3 linked regions of the Gemmata palustris genome follow. The protein of the gene in region 1 interacts with the protein of each later gene in a pairwise test. Links are inferred from orthologs where the notes say so. Each region holds a gene or a part of one and is shown on either strand. Other genes may lie near its edges.

What was found.
Region 2: the proteins of J8F10_RS00150 (region 1) and secA interact in binary tests that used the Escherichia coli proteins (3 or more experiments, as listed by UniProt). The link is inferred for Gemmata palustris from one-to-one orthologs.
Region 3: the proteins of J8F10_RS00150 (region 1) and acpP interact in binary tests that used the Escherichia coli proteins (3 or more experiments, as listed by UniProt). The link is inferred for Gemmata palustris from one-to-one orthologs.

Annotation. Positions count from the first base shown.
Region 1 is NZ_JAGKQQ010000001.1:30,806-33,878, forward strand. What follows is about bases 121-3,045. They hold J8F10_RS00150 (acyl-CoA thioesterase), read right to left. Parts: upstream 1,832-3,045; coding sequence 1,409-1,831; downstream 121-1,408. Other genes in these bases: J8F10_RS00140 (hypothetical protein), read right to left, coding at 121-601; J8F10_RS00145 (MotA/TolQ/ExbB proton channel family protein), read right to left, coding at 598-1,137; J8F10_RS00155 (S26 family signal peptidase), read right to left, coding at 1,863-3,045. Also shown: J8F10_RS00135 (hypothetical protein), read right to left, coding at 1-63; more of J8F10_RS00140, read right to left, coding at 89-120; more of J8F10_RS00155, read right to left, coding at 3,046-3,073.
Region 2 is NZ_JAGKQQ010000001.1:6,161,713-6,166,315, reverse strand. Bases 38-4,492 are described here. They hold secA (preprotein translocase subunit SecA), read right to left. Parts: upstream 4,141-4,492; coding sequence 238-4,140; downstream 38-237. Other genes in these bases: J8F10_RS25590 (hypothetical protein), read right to left, coding at 4,368-4,492; J8F10_RS39260 (3-deoxy-D-manno-octulosonic acid transferase), read right to left, coding at 38-145. Outside these bases: more of J8F10_RS39260, read right to left, coding at 1-37; more of J8F10_RS25590, read right to left, coding at 4,493-4,603. UniProt on the Escherichia coli protein: Required for protein export, interacts with the SecYEG preprotein conducting channel.
Region 3 is NZ_JAGKQQ010000001.1:8,059,875-8,063,021, forward strand. The notes cover bases 129-3,127. They hold acpP (acyl carrier protein), read right to left. Parts: upstream 1,752-3,127; coding sequence 1,506-1,751; downstream 129-1,505. Other genes in these bases: fabF (beta-ketoacyl-ACP synthase II), read right to left, coding at 217-1,509; fabD (ACP S-malonyltransferase), read right to left, coding at 2,082-2,990. Outside these bases: molybdopterin-synthase adenylyltransferase MoeB, read right to left, coding at 1-47. UniProt on the Escherichia coli protein: Carrier of the growing fatty acid chain in fatty acid biosynthesis.

The sequences.
Region 1 (3,073 bases):
GTACCCGGCGAGTTTCTCGCTCAACCCGGACGCGAACCCGTCGGCGATCAGAGTTTCACACATGGCGGTTGTGCCTCGTCGTGCGGGGCTACTGGAACTCGTGCGGGATGTCGCGGAACCAGTGGTGGATTAGGTCTTCCTGAGTCTTCGTCGGGAACCCCAGCGAGTTTTCCGGGTAGAGGATCAGGAAGTAGAGGTCCTTCACCCCGCCGGCCTTGCTCGCCAGCGTCTTCTGGTGAATCAGGAACCGCTGGGCGTCGGCCTCGGTGCGAATCTCTTGCCGGTCCGGGTCGAAGTAGTAGAGCGTGCCGTCTTTGCGATCGGTGTGGAGCACTCGCACCACGAGCCGGTCTGTTACGCGAGCTTGTGCGAGCTTTTCCGTCCGCGCGAGGCGATCGCGGGCCTCGGCGAGTTGGCGCTGCAGCTCCTGCACGTTGTCGGGCAGCGGTTCTTTCGGTGGGGCCGGTTTGGTGTCCGTCGCTTCGGGCGCGGACCCGCCGCTGACGAACGGCATCAGCAGGAAGATGCAGAACAGCAGAATGAGGACGTCGATGAGGGGAATGAAGAACCGGGTGACGGCCCGGCGCGGCGGGGTAATCACAGTTTGGCCCCCGGCGCGCCGGGCGGTTCGGGGGGCGGCGCGATGCCGGCCAGTGAGCGGATCAGGTCGCGCCCGATGGCGACCACCCACACGGGCAAAATGTTGATGAACGCCATGTACAGCCCGCCGCCGGTCGCGGTGATCGCGGGGGCGTACTTGCGGATGATGTCCTGCGGGGTCGGGTTGGCGCCCGGGGTGATCGAACTGAACGTCTGGAGGATCGCCGCGACCGTCCCGATGAGCCCCAGCAGCGGGAACCACTCCGCGGCCTGGCACAAGTGGCCGAGCCAGCGATCGGCCTTGAGGTCGAAGTCCGTTTCCAGCCAGCGCATCGCGCGCCACGCCAGGAAGACCTGCGCCACGAACAGCGTGAACCCGACGCCGACGATGATCCAGTCGATGGGGGACGTCTCGACGCGCGCGAGGTAGTCGCGCCGCGCGTCGGCGGGCACCGCGACGAAGACGAGCGCCGCGGCCAGTACCGGCACCGCGGCGAACACCGCGGGGAGCACCTGATGAATCCAGAACCGGCGCACGGAACCTCCCTGCGTTGGCGAACGGCCGGGGGCGGCCGGTCCGTGAGTGGTGGGCCGTTATTCGGGCGTCGGTTCCACCGACGGCCCGGCTCCGAGTCTCTTGTCGCGGGCCGCGCCCCTGGTAACGAGCCGCGACCGCAAGGGAGCGGGAGGCACAACTGGTTCTTCGCGGTCGCGATTCAATCTGGGAGCCGCAGTCCCCGCTCCCTCGCGGTCGCGGCTCGTTCAACACGTTATCGCAATCACGAAACCGGGTCGGCTTCCCCCCGGCCTATTTCGTTTCAGACAACCACTGCGGCATCTCGCGGAGCTTCCCGTCGCGCCCCACGCACGCGAGCGTCGTCGCGCCCTCGGTAATGAGCGCGCCGTCGCGGAACACCTCGTACTTGTGCTCCAGCCGGACGGCGGAGGTGCGCGTCACGGTGGTGCGGATCGTCAGCACGTCGTCGTAGTGCGCAGGGCTCTTGAACTTCACCTCGGCCTTCGCGACGACCAGGAAGTACCCCTGGTCCTCCAGTTCCTTATACGATGCGTGCCGCCCGCGGAGCAACTCCGTTCGGGCCTGCTCGAAGTACACCAGGTAGTTCGCGTGGTGGAGCAGGCCCATTCGGTCCGTCTCGGCGTACCGCACGCGGATCTGGATCTCGCCGGTTAGCATCGTGCTCCCTCCGCGCTGCGCGATCGGCGCAAACACGTCTTTCTCGCGACACCGATCTTGAACCGCGCTATTTGATGAACCCGACGCGGTTCTTCCCCGCCTTGAAGCGAACGGGCGGCCAGCCGAGCTTCCAGTCGAAGGCCACGGGGTAGAACACGAACACGGCCTTGCCGAGCATCAGCCGGTCCGGGACGACGCCCCACTCGCGGCTGTCGGAGCTGTGGGCGCTGTTGTCGCCCATGCAGAAGTAGTGCCCGGGCTGCACGTAGAAGATGTCCGCTTCGTTGAAGTCGGCCGGGAGGGACTGCGTCCCGGGGGGCGACCACGTGTAGTAAATGTCGCGGTGGAGCGCGATGTGGCGGATCGCGGTCACTTGGCCCCGCGCCCCGATGTTTGCCGGGGCGTCGATGTCGTTGGCGCGGACCCACCCCTCTTTGTGGGTGTCGTCGCGGTCGTACTCCGTGTCTTTCAGTTGGGTCGGTTCGTAGTCGGCCTCGGGGCCGAAGTCGATCCGCTTCCCGTCCACCCACACCCACAACCGGGCGTCCACGTTCGCGAACCGGACCTTGTAGGTACCCGTGCTCACCTTACACGGCTTGCTGCCCAACTCGCCCGCTCTCGGCCCGGACCGGGTGAGCACCACCTTCCCGCCGCCGAACGTCGCCCGGAACCGGTCCGCGCCCTTCGACAGCTCGAGGGCGACTTCGGCCCCGGCCTGGAGTTCGACCTCGCACTCCAGGCTCAGATCGCCGACCCACGACTGCTCGTGGGCGCCGCTCGAGCGCCCGATGTTGTACCCGAGGAAGTTGTCGACGTAAGTCGCTTTCTGCTCGGCCAGCACCTTCGGGTCGGTCGCGGGGGTGTCGTCGATCTTGTTGGCGGGGGCCGTCTTCCACAGCGCCGACAGGTGCTGGTACCGAATCCAGTCGAGCGCGTCCCCGGTATGGCCGAACGCCCGGGGCGAGCGCGGGTCGTCCGCGCGCCACTGGGCCGCGCCTTCGGGGGCGGCTTGCCACCGGGACTTCACCGGTCCGCCTAACTCGGTCGGTTGTTTGTCGTTGTCCCAGACGATGCGGAGGTCGGCGAGCATCTGCTCTTCGCCCTTGCGCACGATTTGGAACCCGCCCGGCACGGCGCCCGTGAACCCGGCGGCGCGGGACGCGGCGAACAGTGATGTCGCCTTCGTGCTGTTCCGGTAGCGGTACTCGGGCTTCCACAAATCGACCGGGTCGTCCGGTCGGGCGAACGCGGGGTCGTCGTCCGGGTACGTGAGCGAGG
Region 2 (4,603 bases), 6.1 Mb from region 1 along the record:
GCTTTTTCGTGGGGTTATGTACGCTCACCCGACCGAGGAACTTGGCAACGAGTTCACGGCGGTACCGGCCGGTGGCGAATGCGCGCCACACTAACCACGGTGAGAGGGTCGCGAGCGCGAGCAGGTAGACGAGATTGAGGAGCATTGGGAATCCGTTCCCGGCGAGGTGCAACAGCGGCCGGGGTGGAACCCGGCCGCTGTTTTCGAGCTTCACGTTGCGCAGCTAAAACTCGCGCCTTACTTCTTGCCGGCTTCCATCTTCATGTGGCAGTTCTTGTACTTCTTGCCGCTCCCGCACGGGCACGGATCGTTGCGCCCCACTTTCTTTCCTTCGTTGCGGATCGGCTCCACCTTCTTGCCCTCGCCGCCCGCGTTCGTTTGCTGCTCGCTCGAATCGATTTGCGCTTGGCGGGCCTGGGTCGCGGAGATCGCGGCCGCGTGGGTGGCTCGGGCGCCGGCCCACAGCGCGGCCTGCGCTTCTTCGTCGCCCATTTCTTCCATGCGGAACACCGACTCCGTCGCGCGGTCGCGGATGCCGGCCCACATCTTGTCGAACTCCTGCATCCCCTCGCGCTTGTACACGATCTTCGGGTCTTCTTGCGCGTACCCGGCCAGGCCGACGCCGCTGCGCAGGTTGTCCATCACCAGAAGGTGCGTCTTCCACGCGCTGTCGATCTGTTCCAGGACCAGTGTGCGCTCCACGGAGTGCATTTCCGGGCGGTACTTCTCGTCGTAGGCGTTCAGGATGCCGTGGCGCGCTTCGTCCGGCGTCTTGCCGACGATCCGTGCCGAGTCGAGCGTGAGCCCGAGTTCCCGCTGCGCCCACTCGACCAGTTCCTTCGCGTCCTCCTGTTCGGCCACCTTCGCCCCGGTGAAGATCGATTCGAGCTGCTTGTCGATCTCGCTGACGTCGCCCGCCGGCATTGCCTTCGGCGCGATCTCCGTGAGCTTCTCGCGAAGCTTCGAGCGCGGTTCCGTGCGGATCAGCTCCTCCGTCCAGCCCTCCTCGTCGAGCGCCTTGAACGCGACCGTGAAGAACCCCGCCGGGTCCGCGAGGGCTTCTGGGCCGTGCTTGCGCGCGGCCATCACCGTACCGAGGCGCTGGGCCGACCACCGGTACAGGCCGTCTCGGTCGTACCGCTGCTGCCCGGCGGCGGGCTTGTCCGACATAAAGTTCTGCATCGCGACGCGGACCGGGAACTCCACGTCCTTCTGGCGGTAGGTCGCCAGAACCTTGCGGTACAGGTACTCGGTCAGTTCGGCGCCGCCCCGCGTTTGGATCTCCTCGACGGCGACCTTCATACCGAACTTCTGCCGGCACCACTCGGCCAGGGCCTCCGCCCCGTAGGTCCGCGTGAGGAACCGTTCGCCGTCGGCGAGGTTCACGGCCTTCACCGCGGTCTCGGCCTTGTGAACGAGCACCTCCGCGAGTTTATCGGCTCCGATCTTTCGGAGGTCCTTTTCGGTGAGCTTCAGGTCGTACTTCGCGTTGATCGCCCGCGTCAGTTCGGACCACTTCCAGTCCTTTTCGTCCTCGTCGGAGTTGAGGTTCTCTTCCAACCGCTCCTGCATGAAGGTCGGCACGTTCGCGATGGCCTGTTCGAGCGCCTGGCGCGAAGCGTCCTCGTAGGAAGAGGTGCGGAAGTCGCTCGCCTCGAACTCCATACCGAGCCGATTGCTGGCGAACTCGGCGAAACTGGCCGCGCCGTAGTTGTCCGCGAGGAACCGCTCGTTCGCCGACTCGATCTGGAGCCGGATCATTTCCAGGATCATCAGGCGCGGGTTCTTGCCGTCCAGAACTTCCTGGCGCGCGCCGTAAACGCGCTTCCGCTGGAGGTCCATGACCTCGTCGTACTCGAGCAGGTTCTTGCGCTGGTCGAAGTGCATCTCCTCGCGCTTCTTCTGTGCCCCCTCGATGCGCCGGCTCACCATCCCGGACTCGATCGCCTCGCCCTCTTCCATGCCCAGGCGCGTGAGCACCTTGCCGACCCACTCGCCCCCGAAGTGGCGCATCAGTTCGTCCTGGAGCGACAGGTAGAACCGGCTCGAGCCCGGGTCGCCCTGGCGCCCGGCGCGCCCGCGCAACTGGTTGTCGATGCGCCGCGAGTCGTGGCGCTCGGTGCCGAGGATGTGCATGCCGCCCATCTCCGCGACCTTGCGGCCCTCTTCTTTCATTTTCTCCTTGGACTCGATCTCGTTGACCGTTGCGGTCCACACGTCGTTGGGCACCTCGAGCCGGGTCGGGTACAGCGGGCGGTTGTCGGAGTCCTTGAGCTGCTTGAGGCGCGCCCACGCCAGGGTTTCGGCGTTCCCGCCGAGGATGATGTCCGTTCCGCGGCCGGCCATGTTCGTGGAGATGGTCACCGCGCCGATGCGCCCGGCCTGCGCGACGATCTCGGCCTCGCGCCCCACGTTCTCCGGCTTCGCGTTGAGGAGCTCGTGCTTCACGCCCTGGCGCTTGAGCATGTGCGAGAGTTTCTCGCTGCGGTCCACGTCCTTGGTGCCGATCAGGATCGGGCGCCCGGTCTTACACAGCTCCACCACTTCCTTCACCACCGCGTCCCACTTCTCCTTGTCGGTGCGGTACACGAGGTCCTTGTGCTCGATCCGGCGCATCGGCTTGTTGGTCGGGACCGCGACCACGTCGAGCTTGTAGATCTTCCAGAACTCGGTTTCCTCGGTCTTCGCGGTCCCGGTCATCCCGGCGAGCTTCGCGTAGAGCTTGAAGAAGTTTTGCAGCGTGACCGTGGCCATCGTCTGCGTTTCTTGCTTGATCTGCACCCCCTCTTTCGGGTGCTTCGCTTCCACGGCCTGGTGCAGCCCGTCGGACCACTGGCGCCCGTACATCGCGCGGCCGGTGTGCTCGTCGATGATGACGATGCTGAGCTCGTTGTTCTCCCGCTGGTCGCGGTCGATCATGTAGTGGCGGTCGAGCTGATAGAGGTGGTGCGCCTTCAGCGCGTTGTCCATCAGGTGCGGCCACTCCATGTTGCCGGCGGTGTAGAAGCTCTCGACCCCGGCGAGCTCTTCCGCCTTGCGCACGCCCACGTCCGTCAGGTGGCAGGTGCGCTCCTTCTCCTTGATCTCGAAGTACACGCCCTTGGGGGGCGGGTTCTGGGGGTCGACCTTGGCGGGGTCGATCGGCGCGAGGATCGTGAGGTTGTCGCCCTCGGTCCCGCCGGCCTTGACCGTGCCCGCGGCGATCAGCTCCTTGCGCGCCTTGCGCTCGAGTTCCGCCAGCGCGCGGGCCACCTTGTCGGCCTCGGCGAACCGCTTGGCGTCGGAGAACGCCGGGCCGCTGATGATGAGGGGGGTGCGGGCCTCGTCGATGAGGATGTTGTCCACCTCGTCGATGATGGCGTAGTGGTGCGCCCGCTGGACCTGGCGGTAGTACGGGTGGTACTGCTCGTCGTCGTGGCGCGCGATCTTCATGTTGTCGCGCAGGTAGTCGAAGCCGAACTCGGACGCGGTGCCGTAGGTGATGTCGCACTCGTAGGCCCGGCGCCGGGCTTCCGGGTCCATGTCGGACTGGATGTACGCGGCCGAGACGCCCAGCGCGTTGTAAATGGGGAGCATCCACTCGCAGTCGCGTCGCGCCAGGTAGTCGTTCACGGTGACGACGTGGACGCCCTGGCCGTCGAGCGCGTTGAGGTGCGCGGCGAGCGTGGCGACGAGCGTCTTGCCCTCGCCCGTTTTCATTTCCGCGATGCTGCCGAGCCCGGTGTTGTACCCGTGGAGCACCGCGCCGCCGAGGATCTGCACGTCGTAGTGCCGCATGCTCTTGGTGCGGCGCGCGGCCTCGCGGCACGCCGCGAACGCTTCGGGGAGCAGGGCGTCGAGCGTCGCGCCCTGCTTCAGCCGCTCCCGGTACTCCGTGCTCAGTGCCTTCAACTCGTCGTCGGTTAGGCCCTGCATCTTCGGTTCGAGTTCGTTCACCCGCGCGAGTGCCGAGCCGGCGAGGACGGTGTGCGCCTCCGCGTTCCGGGGCCGGATGTAGCCGATGCTCTTGATCCGGCGCTCGTCGGTCGAACCGCCCAGCATCCGGGAGATGACGCGCACGCACCCCTCGACGAAGGCGTTGAACCGGTCGCCCAGGCGCTCGAAAATGGTCGGTTCGAGGCCCGCTTGCGCTGTCGCCATTGTCTGACTCCCTGCGTGAACGTCTACGCGCCGTGGCTCGCGGCGCTTCGTGCGCGCGGACCCCACCAGAGTCCCAATCTAAGGAGCGTGGAAAAGTGGGTCAATACGGACCGCTCGCGCGGTCGGTAGAACCGGCACAGTTGGCGCGGGCGGAACTAACCCTAACGGGACGAGAAAGCCGCCGGAAATCGCCGGCGGCAGTTTTCGTGGGCTTCGTGAAGTGACGATCAGAAAAGCGGGTCGGGGTAGTGAACTTCGACCAACGGGTGCCCGGGCTGTGTGGCGTCGAATTCCAACGTGACCAGCGTGCGAGCCGGTGCGGGGCCGATCACCTTCGTGTGACGGATCGGGCGCACGGTGGCCGGCGGTTCGAGATCGGCCTCGTAAGCCGTGTGGTACGTAACCTTTCCTCCCGTGATCGTCGCGGGGTGGATGTCGCTGGGTACGGGCGCGCCGACGAGCC
Region 3 (3,147 bases), 8.0 Mb from region 1 along the record:
AGCGACACGTCGGCCCAACGGCCGTTCAGAAGGTCGGGGAGCGGCATATGAACGTCTCCGAGAGCTGTAAATAAAAGCAGATTGGCCACAAAAAAGCACAAAGGGCACAAAAGAAAACCAAGACACAAGAGTGAATACAAATCACTTCTTCTGCTTTGGTTTTCTTTTGTGCCCTTTGTGCTTTTTTGTGGCCAATCGGTCTTCGCATCTCGCCCGCTAGATCGCGCCGAGCGCGATCGAGCAGTTGTGCCCGCCGAAGCCGAAGCTGTTGGACAGCACCTTGCGCACGCGGACCTCGCGGGCCGTGTTCGGGATGTAGTCCAGATCGCACCCGCCCTCGACGTCCTGGTTGTCCAGGTTGATCGTGGGGTGCAGTACGCCGTGCTTGATGCTCAGCGCGCACGCGACCGCTTCCACGCCGCCGCTCGCGCCGAGCAGGTGCCCGATCATGCTCTTGGTGCTGGACACCATGACCTTTTTCGCGTGCTCGCCGAACACGAGTTTCACGGCCTTGGTCTCGGCCACGTCGCCCAGGCCGGTGCTGGTCCCGTGCGCGTTAATGTAGTTAACGTCGCCCAGGTTCCAGCCCGCGTCCTTCACGGCTTCGCGCATCGCTTCCGCGGCGCCGATGCCGTCCTCGTGCGGGGCCGTGATGTGGAACGCATCGGCCGTGTTGCCCGACCCGCACACTTCCGCGTAGATCGGGGCGTTCCGGGCCTTGGCGCGCTCGTACTCCTCGAGAACCAGAATCCCAGCGCCCTCGCTCAGCACGAAGCCGTCGCGGTCCTTGTCCCAGGGCCGGCTCGCGGCTTTCGGGTCATCATTCCGCGTGGACAGCGCGCGACACGCAATAAACCCGCCCAATCCGAGCGGCGTCACCGCGGCCTCGCTCCCCCCACTGACCATCACGTCGGCGAGCCCGCTACGAATTGCGGCCACCGAGTCTGCGATCGCGTGCGCCGCGGACGAGCACGCGGTGGAAACGGTCGTGTTCGGCCCGCGGAGCCCGAACCGGATGGAGATGTTGCCGCTCGCGGAGTTGGCAATCATCTTCGCGATGAGGAACGGCCCGAGCCGGTCGGGGCCGCGCTCCATGAGCGTGCGGTGCCCGTCCTCCCACTCGGCCATACCGCCGATCCCGCTGCCGAGGATGCACCCGCAGCGGAACGGGTTCTCCTTCGCGAAATCGAGGCCGCTCTCGTTCACCGCTTCGGCGGCCGCGACGAGCGCGAACTGCGTGAAGCGGTCGAGTCGGCGGGCCGAGCGCGTGTCGATGGTGGGTTCGGGGCTGAAGCCCTTTACCTCGCCGGCGAACGTGACTTTGAACGGCACCTCGGCGCCGCTCACCAGTTTGTGCGCGGCCGTGCTGAAAAGGGTGATCGGCGCGATGCCGCTCTGCCCGGCGAGGAGGCCCCGCCAGTAGTCCGGCACGTTCAGCGCGAGCGGATTCACCGTGCCCAGGCCGGTGATTACCACCCTGCGGCGGGTCGCGGAAGAGGAAGAAGTCACTGTGGCTTGTTCTTGATAGCGGTGTCGATGTAGTCGGTGGCTTCGCCGACGGTCTTAATTTTTTCGGCCTGGTCGTCGGGGATCTGGATGTCGAACTCTTCTTCCAGCTCCATCACGAACTCGACGATGTCGAGCGAGTCCGCGCCGATCTCTTCGATGAACGTGGTGTTGCGGGTAATCTTTTCTTTGTCGTAGGCGAAGTGCTCGCTCACGATGTCGATGACACGTTGCTCAACGGACACGGTTCGACCCTCCGGGCGGTGGTGGCGCCACCGCAACCCCGCGGTCCGACCGGCTCCAACCGGTCCCCGCACACTGCGTCTGGTATTTTGTATGGCGCTCGCCCGGCTCGCGAAGGGTGAGTGGCCTTCCCCGGCGCCTGTGCAGCGACTTACGAACAAAACTCTACTGACGCGACCAGTAAAAGAAAAGCCCGCCCCGGTTGATGCGGAAGGTAAAAGGCAAAAGTTAAAAGGTAAAACAACACAAGAGGCGCCACAGGCACGGGCCCGTCTTCGTTTGCCTTTTGCCTTTTTCCTTTTAACTTTCCGCGACGTCCGCGGCGCCCGCACTCACGCGGTGACGTTTCGGATATCGGCCTTTCGCTGGACCCGCTTGAGCAGACCCGCGAGGACGCGCCCCGGCCCGATCTCGTAGAAGCGCTCCACGTTCTCGGCGAACAGGCCCCGGAGCGTGTCCTCCCACCGCACCGGCGAGAGCACCTGCCGCACCAGGAGCCCGCGAATTTCGGCCGGGTCCGCGTGCGGGCGGGCGTCCACGTTCGACCACACCGGCACCACCGGCGCGCCGAGCGCGACGCCCGCGAGCGCGGCGGCGAGTTTCTCGTCGGCGGGCTTCATCAAGTTCGTGTGGAACGCCCCCGCCACCGTGAGCCGCACGGTACGAATGCCGCCCTTCTGCACGCACAGTTGCTCGAACCGGTCGAGGGCCGCGAGCGCGCCGGACACCACCGTGTTTCCCGGGCAGAGCAAATTCGCGACCTCGAGCGTATCGGAACCCCGCGCTTCGATTACGAGGGCCTCGACCTCCGGCACTTCCATCCCGAGCACGCTCACCATCCCGGAGGGCGTCGCGACCGCGGCGTCCTGCATGGCCCGCCCGCGCGCCTGGACCAGTTTCACCCCGTCCTCGAACGACAGCGCGCCCGCGAACGCCAGCGCCGTGTACTCGCCGAGGCTCAGCCCGGCCGTGGCGACGACACCGGTGACCGCGTCCGGTTCGGTGGCCTTCAGTTGTTCGAGCGCCGCGAGGCTCGCGACGAAGATGGCCGGCTGGCTCACGTCCGTCGCGCTCAACCGCTCCGGCGGGCCGCTCACGCACACGTCGAGCAGGTCGTACCCCAGAATCGCGGACGCGCGCTGGAACAGATCGTTTGCGGCCGGGAGCGCTTGGCACAGCGCGCCCGCCATGCCGACCGTTTGCGCGCCCTGACCGGGGAACAGAAAGGCTGTCCGTGGCATGAAGAACCCTACAACGTTTCGCCGAACGGCTGTGAGCTAATCCCGTTTCGGTGTCCTTGCGACGAGCCGCGACCGCAAGGGAGCGGGAGGCGCTACCGCTCCCTTGCGGTCGCGGCTCGTTCAACCCGCTACGACGATCCCGAAACGGAACTAGTGG